Regions from separate parts of the Sinorhizobium alkalisoli genome, predicted to be linked through region 2. Evidence: riboswitches for the same ligand, from Rfam matches in the RefSeq annotation. Region 2 holds a riboswitch; each other region holds the start of a gene.
What was found. Region 2 has a riboswitch for cobalamin ahead of EKH55_RS10980 (CbtB domain-containing protein). Riboswitches for the same ligand answer to the same signal wherever they lie in the genome.
Positions count from the first base shown of each region.

Region 1 (3,268 bases), 590 kb from region 2:
CTGGTGGAAAAGGAGATGAGCACCGACGAAATCGTCGCACGCGGCCACGAGGAGGCAATCGTCCACCGCGTCGAGCACCTGCTTTACATCGCGGAATACAAGCGCCGGCAGTCGGCGCCGGGCGTGAAGATCACCAAGAAGAATTTCGGTCGCGACCGGCGCTACCCCATCACCAACCGCTTCCGCGACAGGGGATAGTCCATGCGCAGTTCGGTGGAGATCTTCGACATCGCGACGGCTGAGACCCGCGTGGTCTGGCAGACGGAGCGGCTGGTCGAAGCGCCGAACTGGTCGCCGGACGGGCGCTTCCTCGTCTTCAATGGCGATGGACGGCTCTATCGCATAGCGCTCGACGGGGCGCCGGAGCCGGTCGAGATCGACACGGGCTTCGCCCGGCAGTGCAACAACGACCACGGGATTTCGCCGGACGGCACGACGCTCGCCATCAGCGACAAAACCGAATTCGGCAAGTCGGCGATCTATCTCCTGCCGGTCGAGGGCGGCGCGCCGCGGCTCGTCACACCGAAGCTCCCTTCCTATTGGCACGGCTGGTCGCCCGATGGCCGGACGCTGACCTATTGCGGAATCCGAGACCAGGTCTTCGACATCTACACGATTTCCGTCGGGGGCGGCGAGGAGCGCCGGCTGACGTGGGGTGAGGGCCGCAACGACGGGCCGGACTGGTCGCCCGACGGCAAGTGGATCTATTTCAACTCCAGCCGCACCGGGAGCATGCAGATCTGGCGGATCCGGCCCGACGGCAGCGATGTTCAGCGCATCACCAACAGCCCCTATGGCGATTGGTTTCCACATCCGTCGCCGGATGGCCGAAACCTCCTGGTACTCTCCTATGACGGCGACGTCTCCGACCACCCGCGCGATCTCGACGTGCGGCTAAGGCTGATGAATCCGGAAGGCGGCGATCCGCGCGTCCTCTTCGAACTCTTCGGCGGGCAGGGAACCATGAATGTTCCGAACTGGTCACCATCAGGCGAAGCCTTCGCCTACGTGCGCTACCGGCCCGAACGGTAGCGCATCAGCCCGAAAATCGGAACCGATTTTCGGGCTGATGCGCAGACTCAAAGAGTTGCAGCGACCTTTGGCGTCTGAAAGACGCGCGGCGCTGTAAGGCATGCCTTGCCTTTCGTGGGTGCCTGTGTCCATATGGCGCTCGTCAGGTGCCCGCAAGCGCGGGAGAATCGGGAAGTCGGTGCAATTCCGGCACGTGCCCAACGCTGTGACGGGGACGGCCACGCCAGTCATGCTCTGAAGAGATTCGGAGCCTTGCCACTGAATCCTCAGGCGATTCGGGAAGGCGGCGCGGCCGGACGAACCGGAGTCAGAAGACCGGCCTGGCAAGATGGACCGGCCCCGCGCGGACGGCGGGAGGTTGTGCATTGTTGGGGATCGAACGATGCTGCCTGACCCGAGCGGCTGCCTTGTCGCAGCTGGAGCCTTTTCGCCGGACGAGCGTGCCGCCGTCTACCGTGCGATCGAGACCCGCCGCGACGTGCGAGACGAATTTCTCTCCGAGCCGCTGCCCGAACCCCTGATAGCACGGCTGCTGGCCGCCGCCCATAATGCGCCGTCCGTCGGCTTCATGCAGCCTTGGAACTTCATTCTCGTGCGCGGAGAGGAGACGCGGGAGAAGGCGTGGCAGGCCTTCCAGCGCGCCAACGAGGAGGCCGCGCGAATGTTCGCGGGCGAAGCGCAGGCGAAATATCGCGCACTCAAGCTCGAAGGAATTCGCAAGGCGCCACTCAGCGTCTGCGTGACCTGCGATCGCACCCGCGGCGGCTCGGTCGTCCTCGGGCGCACCCACAACCCGCAGATGGACGTCTACTCCACCGTCTGCGCGGTGCAGAACCTCTGGCTCGCCGCGCGCGCCGAGGGCGTCGGCGTCGGCTGGGTCAGCATCTTTCATGAAAGCGAGATCAAGGCCATCCTGGGCATACCGGAGCACATCGAAATCGTCGCCTGGCTATGCCTCGGTTTCGTCGACCGGCTCTATCAGCAGCCGGAGTTGGCGGCAAAGGGATGGCGCCAGCGGCTGCCGCTCGCAGAGCTGACCTTCGAGGAGGAGTGGGGCATTTCCGCGGACCTTGATGCAGGTCGGAGATAGCGCGCTTTTTCAACGTCTTGCCTGGATAGGCTCGTGTGAAAGGTGAGCGTCGTCAATTCTCCTGTTGCGGCTGAAAGCTTGGTCCCAAGGGGTTCTTGAGGTCGATCGCGCTTTCTTCCGGCGGCAGGAAGGTCGGACCGACAATGCGCACCTTGGCGCTCTTCGGGTCGTAGGGGCGCTCTTTCGTTGGCCTTGCGGCCGCGCCTTCAGTCGTCCTTCCCACCTTGGCGCCGCCGATCGTCACGACAGAGGGGCTCGCCGCGAGACTGGCTTCGGAGGTGCTCTCCCGGTTCGTCCGCCCGGCTGCCTTTGCGGGCTTGCAGCCGCAGGCGCCTCGTGAAGCGACGTCGCGCGTGCGGTAGGCAAAGGCCGTCGGCAGTTCGCGGTAGGGCCTGCCGGTCGAAGCCGAGACCATCTGGTCGCTCTCCTCGGTGGCAAGCACGTGAAAATAGAGTTCGGTCTCTGTCTGGGGGCAACGGGCGCGGCAGAGCTCGGCGTCGCGCGGGAAATCCGCCGGCGAGGCATTCGACGAGATCGGGAAGAAAGCGCCGTCGCAGGTGCGCACGCACATGGTCCGCAAGCGACCGTTCCCGTATCCCTCCATCGGCGAGAAATCCTGGATCCCGGGCTCTTCGAAGAGCAACGGATAATCCTCGTCGTCCGGTGCAAGATCCCTGAGGATGTTGCGATGGATGTCGGCCTCGGTTGTCGTCGCGAACTCGTCCAGCTCGCCCCCCTCGTCGCCGCGCACCGGAATGCAGCCGTTGATCTCCATCGCGGCGAGAATGCGCCGGCGCGCGTCTGCGCGACCGTTCGACACCAGCTGCTGCCGATGGACTTTCAATTCCTGGAGATTGGCCTCCATCCGTGCGATCGTGTCGTCGAGTTCGGCGCAGAAGGGAGTATTGTCGTCGATGACGATGATGCTGCCGCGACTGCATCCGAGCCGCCTGAGCTCGTTCCTGGCGCGTCGAAGCTCAATGTTCTGGCGGGAAATGGCGCCGGTGAAATCGCTGAGGTTTGCATTCGAGCTGAACGTGGTCGGCATGCCGGCGAGGCGGGCCTGAAGCCGTTCACAAACGCTCGAAGCCGAAGCCTCGTTTGCCGTAGCCAATGCCAACGGCAGAAGCGCAGCCGCAAGCCATG
Region 1 is NZ_CP034909.1:1,662,818-1,666,085, reverse strand. It holds gene EKH55_RS08175 (NAD+ synthase) at 1-198, shown strand, start outside; gene EKH55_RS08170 (TolB family protein) at 202-1,032, shown strand; cobalamin riboswitch at 1,160-1,370, shown strand; gene bluB (5,6-dimethylbenzimidazole synthase) at 1,415-2,122, shown strand; gene EKH55_RS08160 (DUF2865 domain-containing protein) at 2,175-3,268, opposite strand, start outside.
Region 1: linked by a shared signal. The riboswitch ahead of bluB (5,6-dimethylbenzimidazole synthase) and the one ahead of EKH55_RS10980 (CbtB domain-containing protein) in region 2 are both predicted to bind cobalamin.

Region 2 (3,268 bases):
TGGCGCGGACCTCTCGCTCTATTCCCTGACCAAATATGTCGGCGGTCACTCCGACCTGATCGCCGGCGCGGTCCTCGGTTCCAAGGCCCTCGTCAAACAGGTGAAGGCGCTGCGCGGGGCGATCGGCACTCAGCTCGACCCGCATTCCTGCTGGATGATCGGCCGATCGCTCGAAACCCTGTCGGTCAGGATGGAGAAGGCGAACGACAACGCCCGTATCGTCGCCGAATTCCTGCGCGACCATCCGAAGGTCGAGCGCATTCACTACCTGCCCTTCGACGACGGGGAATCGAATGCCGGCCGTGTCTTCGCCGCCCAGTGCACCGGCGCCGGCTCGACATTCTCCTTCGACATCGCCGGCGGCCAGGAGGCGGCCTTCCGCTTCTTGAATGCGCTGCAGATCTTCAAGCTCGCAGTCAGCCTCGGCGGCACCGAATCGCTCGCAAGCCACCCGGCCGCCATGACCCATTCGGGCGTGCCGATCGAGGTCAGGCGCCGGATCGGCGTGCTCGAATCGACCATCCGCCTGTCGATCGGCATCGAGCATCCGGACGACCTCGTCGCCGACCTCGCCAATGCCTTGACGACGGCCTGATTCAACTGCGGGCGAGGCCGAGCACGAAAAGCGCCAGCGCCCCGATCGAGGCGATAGTGCGGACATGATTCCAGCGAACCCAGTCGGTCAGGTAGCGCTGCTGCCAGAGCGCTGCGGCAGCCTCGCCGCGCGCCGCTGCGAGCGCATCGTTCAAAGGAACGTTGAAAATGACCGTCACCAGGAATGTGCCGACGAGATAGGCGAGCCCACCGGCAGCAAGCAGGTAGCTCCCCCTCTCGCCCATTATGAAAGCAGCAACAATCAGCGCCAGGCCGAGAATCGCGGTGCCCATGAAGGCAACCAGGAACAACGGGTTCTGGATCGCCACGTTTATGGCGTTCATGGCGGCTATTCCCTGTTCCGCCGGAAGCCGCGACAGGGCCCGCATGACGCAGACCGAGAAGACGAAGAAGAGCCCCGCCATCAGGCCGGAACCGATGGCGGCTGCAAAAGCAAGGCCGGGAACGAAAGCTGCCATAACTTATCTCCAGATCGAGCAAGCGGGAACTGCAAGCGCTCGGAACGGGAACGCAACTGCAGAGATAGACGAGAGGCGCGATACAGTCACGAGGCGCAGCACCATTTTGGAAAGATCGGCCGCCCGCCATTTCGCAAGCCCGCGCCTGGCATCAATCCCGTTCATTTTACGGGTCCGGCTCGATTGACATCAGGCGCGGCCGCACCTAATCATCGGGGATCGATTGGTTCCCGGAAAGCGAACGCGCTTCGGGAGTAAACGGGAACGTGACGGGTGGACCCAAGCTGGGCATCTTAATCACGGCCGACCCCGCGACTGTAGTGCGGTGTGAATTTGCCGTTCCGGAGCGATCCGGAAAAAGCCACTGGAGAAGACCGCAAGAGGGCGGTTCGATCTGGGAAGGCGAGGCAAATCCCTGGTGCAACACCTGACGCCGCGAGCCAGGAAACCTGCCAATCGATGCGGGCGCAATGCCCAATCGGGAACATCCCTTGCCATCACGGAGGTTGTCATGGCTACGTCTAACGTTTCGAGCGTTTCGCTCTCCCTCAGCGATCGTCTGGTTGCGGGCATTCTTGCCCTTATGATCGGCGGTTTCCTCGTCTTCGGTGCAGGCCTTGCAAATTCGGCCGTGCTCCACGACACGGCGCACGACACCCGCCATTCCTACGGCTTCCCCTGCCACTAAGCCAATGGAACGCCTTGCGCGTTCCGGATCGAAGCTGAACAGAACCGTCAGGCGCTCCGAGCATGTGCGCATGCCATCCGGCATGATGTCGCGGCTCGCGCATCGGCGTCCTTTGTGCGCTCTGAAAGGCGCAGGGCGCTGTAGGGGTGCCCGACTGCGTTGGCTGGACCGTGCTCCCTACAGCGCCGCGCGCGTTATCAGACGCGCAAAGGCCGCTGTAGCACCTTATATTGCTGCATGTCTTTGTCGTTAAATCGAGGACGATTAAAGGAGACATGCAGTAGGGGAAGCGCTGCATTGAGGAAAATCGACACATGATCGTCAAGACACTTCTGGCCGCAATCGTGGCCGGGCTGATCGCCGGCGTCTTCATGACCGCCGCCCAGGAACTGCGCGTCACGCCGCTGATCCTGCATGCCGAGGAATTCGAGGGCGGAGAGCAGCCTGCTGCGGGTCACGAGGAGCATTCGTCTCTGAACGGTGTTTCGCCGCTCGAAAAACTTCTCGCCTTCGTTTCGCCGATAACGCCCGCCTATGCCCATGAGGGCGGACACGAGGAGGAGAGCGGAATCCTGTTCGGCATGAGCCGCTTTTCAGGAACGCTGCTCGCCAACCTGGTCACGGGCGCCGGCTTCTCGCTGCTGCTTGCCGGCATCAGCATCATGACAGGCCATCGGATCACGCTTGCAAACGGGGCGCTCTGGGGCGCCTGCGGCTGGCTAGCCGTGCACATGCTGCCGGCGCTCGGTTTGCCGCCGGAGCTGCCCGGCTTCCCGGCTGCCGACCTTGGCGAGCGCCAGGTCTGGTGGGCCTTGACCGTGCTGCTCTCTGCCGCGGGTCTCTACCTGCTGGCCTTGCGCAGAGAACTGGGCTCGAAGGTCGCGGGCCTCGTGCTGATCGCCGCACCTCACGCCTATGGCGCGCCGCAGCCGCTCGATATATCGAGCAACGTTCCGGCCGTCCTTGGCGCGGAATTCGCGGTTGCGGCACTAGCCACGACACTCGCCTTCTGGATCGTCCTCGGCATCGTTTCGGGCTTCATCAACGACCGGGTCGTGAAGGCCGGCTAAGCAGGCTCACCCCTCCCCAACCCCTCCCCACAGGTGGGAGGGGCTTTCTCGGCCGCACCGTTTCCACCCAAATCTCGCCCTTTGGAACAGACGCTAAGGGTATTGGGGAGCGCAGGCGATCGCCGCGGGCTCCAAGCCCCTCCCACCTGTGGGGAGGGGCTTGGTTCGGCTAAGGGCATTCTCAGTCAGTTTGGTGAGTGCGTCCATTCTATCGTGGGTGACAATCCACCACTTCACATCCAACCGACTTCCTCTCCGTCTCAAGCAAATGCGCCTTTAATCTCTCGCGCCGTGTCTCGGTCCTCAGCAGCACGCAGGTGTCGCAGAAATCGCCGCCTTCCGTCCGATAGTAGAGACAGCAGCCGCTGCGCATCCGATAGGTTCGACAAAGCGCACCGCCCGGGGTTTCGACGCTTATCTCTTCATATCGCAGGTCG
Region 2 is NZ_CP034909.1:2,257,791-2,261,058, forward strand. It holds gene EKH55_RS10970 (cystathionine gamma-synthase family protein) at 1-595, shown strand, start outside; gene EKH55_RS10975 (anthrone oxygenase family protein) at 597-1,073, opposite strand; cobalamin riboswitch at 1,281-1,544, shown strand; gene EKH55_RS10980 (CbtB domain-containing protein) at 1,585-1,761, shown strand; gene EKH55_RS10985 (CbtA family protein) at 2,076-2,831, shown strand; gene EKH55_RS10990 ((2Fe-2S)-binding protein) at 3,040-3,268, opposite strand, start outside.

Region 3 (3,268 bases), 320 kb from region 2:
GGCATGTCCGCCGAGCGGCTGGCGCTCTTCAACAATCACAATGTCAATCTGCTTGCGGTGAGCCGGCAGGGCGAGAGGCTGAAACAGCGTCTCGGCAGCATCCGGCTGCAGGCCGGCGATATCGTGGTGCTGCAGGGGGCGCGAAGCGAGCTGCCGGTCTTCCTGCAGGACTTCGGCTGCCTGCCGCTGGCGCAGCGCGAGATTCTGCTCGGCACGATCCGGCGCGGAACCCTGCCGCTGCTGCTGCTGGCGGCGGCGATGGCGACGACCGCGGTCGGCCTGGTGCCGGTGCCGGTCGCCTTCTTCGCTGCGGCCCTTGCCATGGTGATCTTCCGCGTCATCCCGCTGCGGGACGTCTACCGGGCCGTCGACGGCCCGATCCTGGTGATGCTGGCGGCGCTCATCCCCGTCAGCGACTCGCTGCGCACGACGGGCGGCTCGGACCTGATCGCCGGCTGGCTCGGCGGCATAGCCACCAACCTGCCGCCGGCCGGGGCGCTGGCGCTCATCCTGATTGCGGCGATGGCGGTGACGCCGTTTCTCAACAACGCCGCGACCGTGCTCGTCATGGCCCCGATCGCCGTGAGCTTCGCCGCCACGCTCGGCTACAGGCCGGACGCCTTTCTGATGGCGGTGGCGATCGGCGCCGGTTCGGATTTCCTCACCCCGATCGGGCACCAGTGCAATACGCTGGTGATGGGCCCGGGCGGCTACCGGTTCGGCGACTATCCGCGGCTCGGACTGCCGCTGTCGATCGTCATCATCCTTGCCACGGTGCCCTTGCTGATGTGGTTCTGGCCGCTGCAATAGCGAGCCGGTCTTCCGCCGTGATCGCGAAGGAGCAGCGAAGAAGGGCGGACGGCACTGTCGATCATTATCCCGACCCCATTGCATCGAGCCGAGACTCGTGCAACCAAGGGCGTGATGGTGCTGCTGCCGAAACTCGGCAGCGGCTGAAAAGGGAACGCGGTGAGGATGCCCGAAAGGGGCCGATGCCGTGGCTGCCCCCGCAACTGTGAGCGGAAAGCGCATCCACAACATGTCACTGGCCGGGAGGCCGGGAAGACGTGGATGCGCCGCGACCCGCGAGCCAGGAGACCTGCCATCGAACCGATCAACCACAACGGACGGGGTGTTCCGATGGAAAAGAAGCGGCTTCTGTCCGGCGTCAATCGTCGGTTTCGAGTTTCGCCATTCTCTGCGGCCCCCTTGCAAAGCTGGCAGGGGCCGGCGGAGAACAGCCATGGCGAATTCGCATCAATCAGCGCACAAGATAACGCTTTCGACCGAGTGCCACTTAACAGGCGGGCCGTGCCTACCGGGTGCCCGGTTGCTTGCCATGCTCAACGGCAGCATTTCGGCGCTCGGCAAGCCGCTCGCCGATGATTTCGCGATTGCCGGGACGGTGTGCATGGCCGCCTGCACCCGTCCCTGCACCATTGCCTTCCAGGCATCGGGCAGGGCGACGTATCTCTTCGGCGATGTCGCGGCCGAAGAGAATATCGACGATCTCGTCGGCTTCGCCGTCGCCTATGCGAATGGCGGCGTGGACGGCGGGCCGAGCGCCGCCGGCGGCGGCAATCTCGCCCGCGTTCCGGCGGCGCTGATCGTCTCCGAGGCGCTTGCCGGGCATTTCCAGTGATGGAGGCCGCCGAGGGCCGGCTGGAAATCGTGGAGTCGATCGCCTATCTGACCACTCGCGACCGTCAGAAGGAGAGGGGCCGGAATGACTGACCAAAGCACCAACTGCACACCGGAGGACGTGCTGCGTTTCTGGTTCGGGGAGCTTTCCTACGAGCACTGGTTCACGCCGAGCGCCGAACTCGATCGCGAGTGCGTGCAGCGCTTCCGGGATGCGCATCTGGCGCTTTCAAGGCATGTCGACGATGTCTGGAGGGCGAGCCCGCGCAATTGGCTCGCCGCGATCATTCTTTTCGATCAGCTCCCGCGCAATATGTATCGCGGATCGCCGCTGGCGTTTGCGACCGACGGACTCGCCCTGCGCGAAGCACAGCTTGCCATCGGCGCCAGCGCCGACAAGGCGGTGTCGCCGGAATGGCGCGCCTTCTTCTACATGCCGTTCGAGCATTCCGAGAACCTCGCCGATCAGACGATGTCGGTGAAGCTCTTTACCGAGCTCGGCGAGCCCAACTATCTCGATTATGCGATCCGCCATCGCGAGGTCATCGAGCAGTTCGGCCGCTTTCCCCATCGCAACGGCATCGTCGGGCGCCGGTCGACGCCGGCGGAGGAGGCCTATCTGGCTAAGCCTGGCGCGGGGTTCTGACGGTGCTCCGCTTCAGGGCATAGGAGCGAAGTGACGGTCCTCGCAAAGCGCAATGCGCCGATTCAAAGAATGCGGCGACCTACTGCATGTCTCCTTTAATCGACCTCGATTTAAGGACAAAGACATGCAGCAATTCAAAGTGTTACAGCGACCTTTGCGCGTCTAAAAAGACGCGCGGCGCTTTATGTGCGTCTGAATGCGTCCGAAAAAGACGCGCGGGCGGTCATTGACGGGCAAGTCGCAAAAGATGCCGTTTTGCATCTTTTCGCCTTGTTGCGTATGCAGATCGGACATGATGGCGCTCGCTTTGGCGAGCCCATCGGCGATAGACGGATTGCGAAGGATCTTGAATTGCGTTCGGCAGCACAATTGACCGCCCTCTTGTTTGCTTTGGTTGTGCTGGCGCTCGCCGGCGGCGCGCCGGCGACGGCCCAGGACGCGGCTCGGCCCGTGGAGCAAAGCGAGCCCGCTCAACAATCGCCCGCCCCGGCAGCCGAGCCTGCCCGGTCGGGACAACCGGCGCCACGGGGTGAAGCGGGCGCCGGAGCTGCCGCATCGCCGGTGCTGCAGCAGGCGGAAGCGCAACTGACCAAAGCCGAGCGCGATCTCAAGCAACTGGGGGAGCGCGTTGCCAATGCAAAAGACGATGACACGCGCCTTGCCGAATTGAAGGTACAGGCCGACGCTCTTGCCAAGGAGATCGTTTCGGCCGCCGCGGCCACCCGGCCACGACTGGACGACATCAAGGCGCGCCTGGAAGAGCTTGGCGAGCCGCCGGGCAAGGACCAGCCGCCGGAGGCGGCAATCGTGACGGAGGAGCGACAACGACTGCTTGCCGAACGGGCGGCGATCAATGCGATCGCGGCCCGTGCGGAGAGTCTTGCCGGCGAGGCGCGACGGCTTGCCGGCACGATAACCGCGACACGTCGGGCACTGTTCTCCACTACGCTGCTGAGGCATACGAACGTTTCGGCGGAGATG
Region 3 is NZ_CP034909.1:1,941,168-1,944,435, reverse strand. It holds gene EKH55_RS09505 (SLC13 family permease) at 1-810, shown strand, start outside; cobalamin riboswitch at 909-1,121, shown strand; gene EKH55_RS29370 (DUF1636 family protein) at 1,244-1,642, shown strand; gene EKH55_RS29365 (DUF924 family protein) at 1,727-2,287, shown strand; gene EKH55_RS09495 (mechanosensitive ion channel domain-containing protein) at 2,639-3,268, shown strand, end outside.
Region 3: linked by a shared signal. The riboswitch ahead of EKH55_RS29370 (DUF1636 family protein) and the one ahead of EKH55_RS10980 (CbtB domain-containing protein) in region 2 are both predicted to bind cobalamin.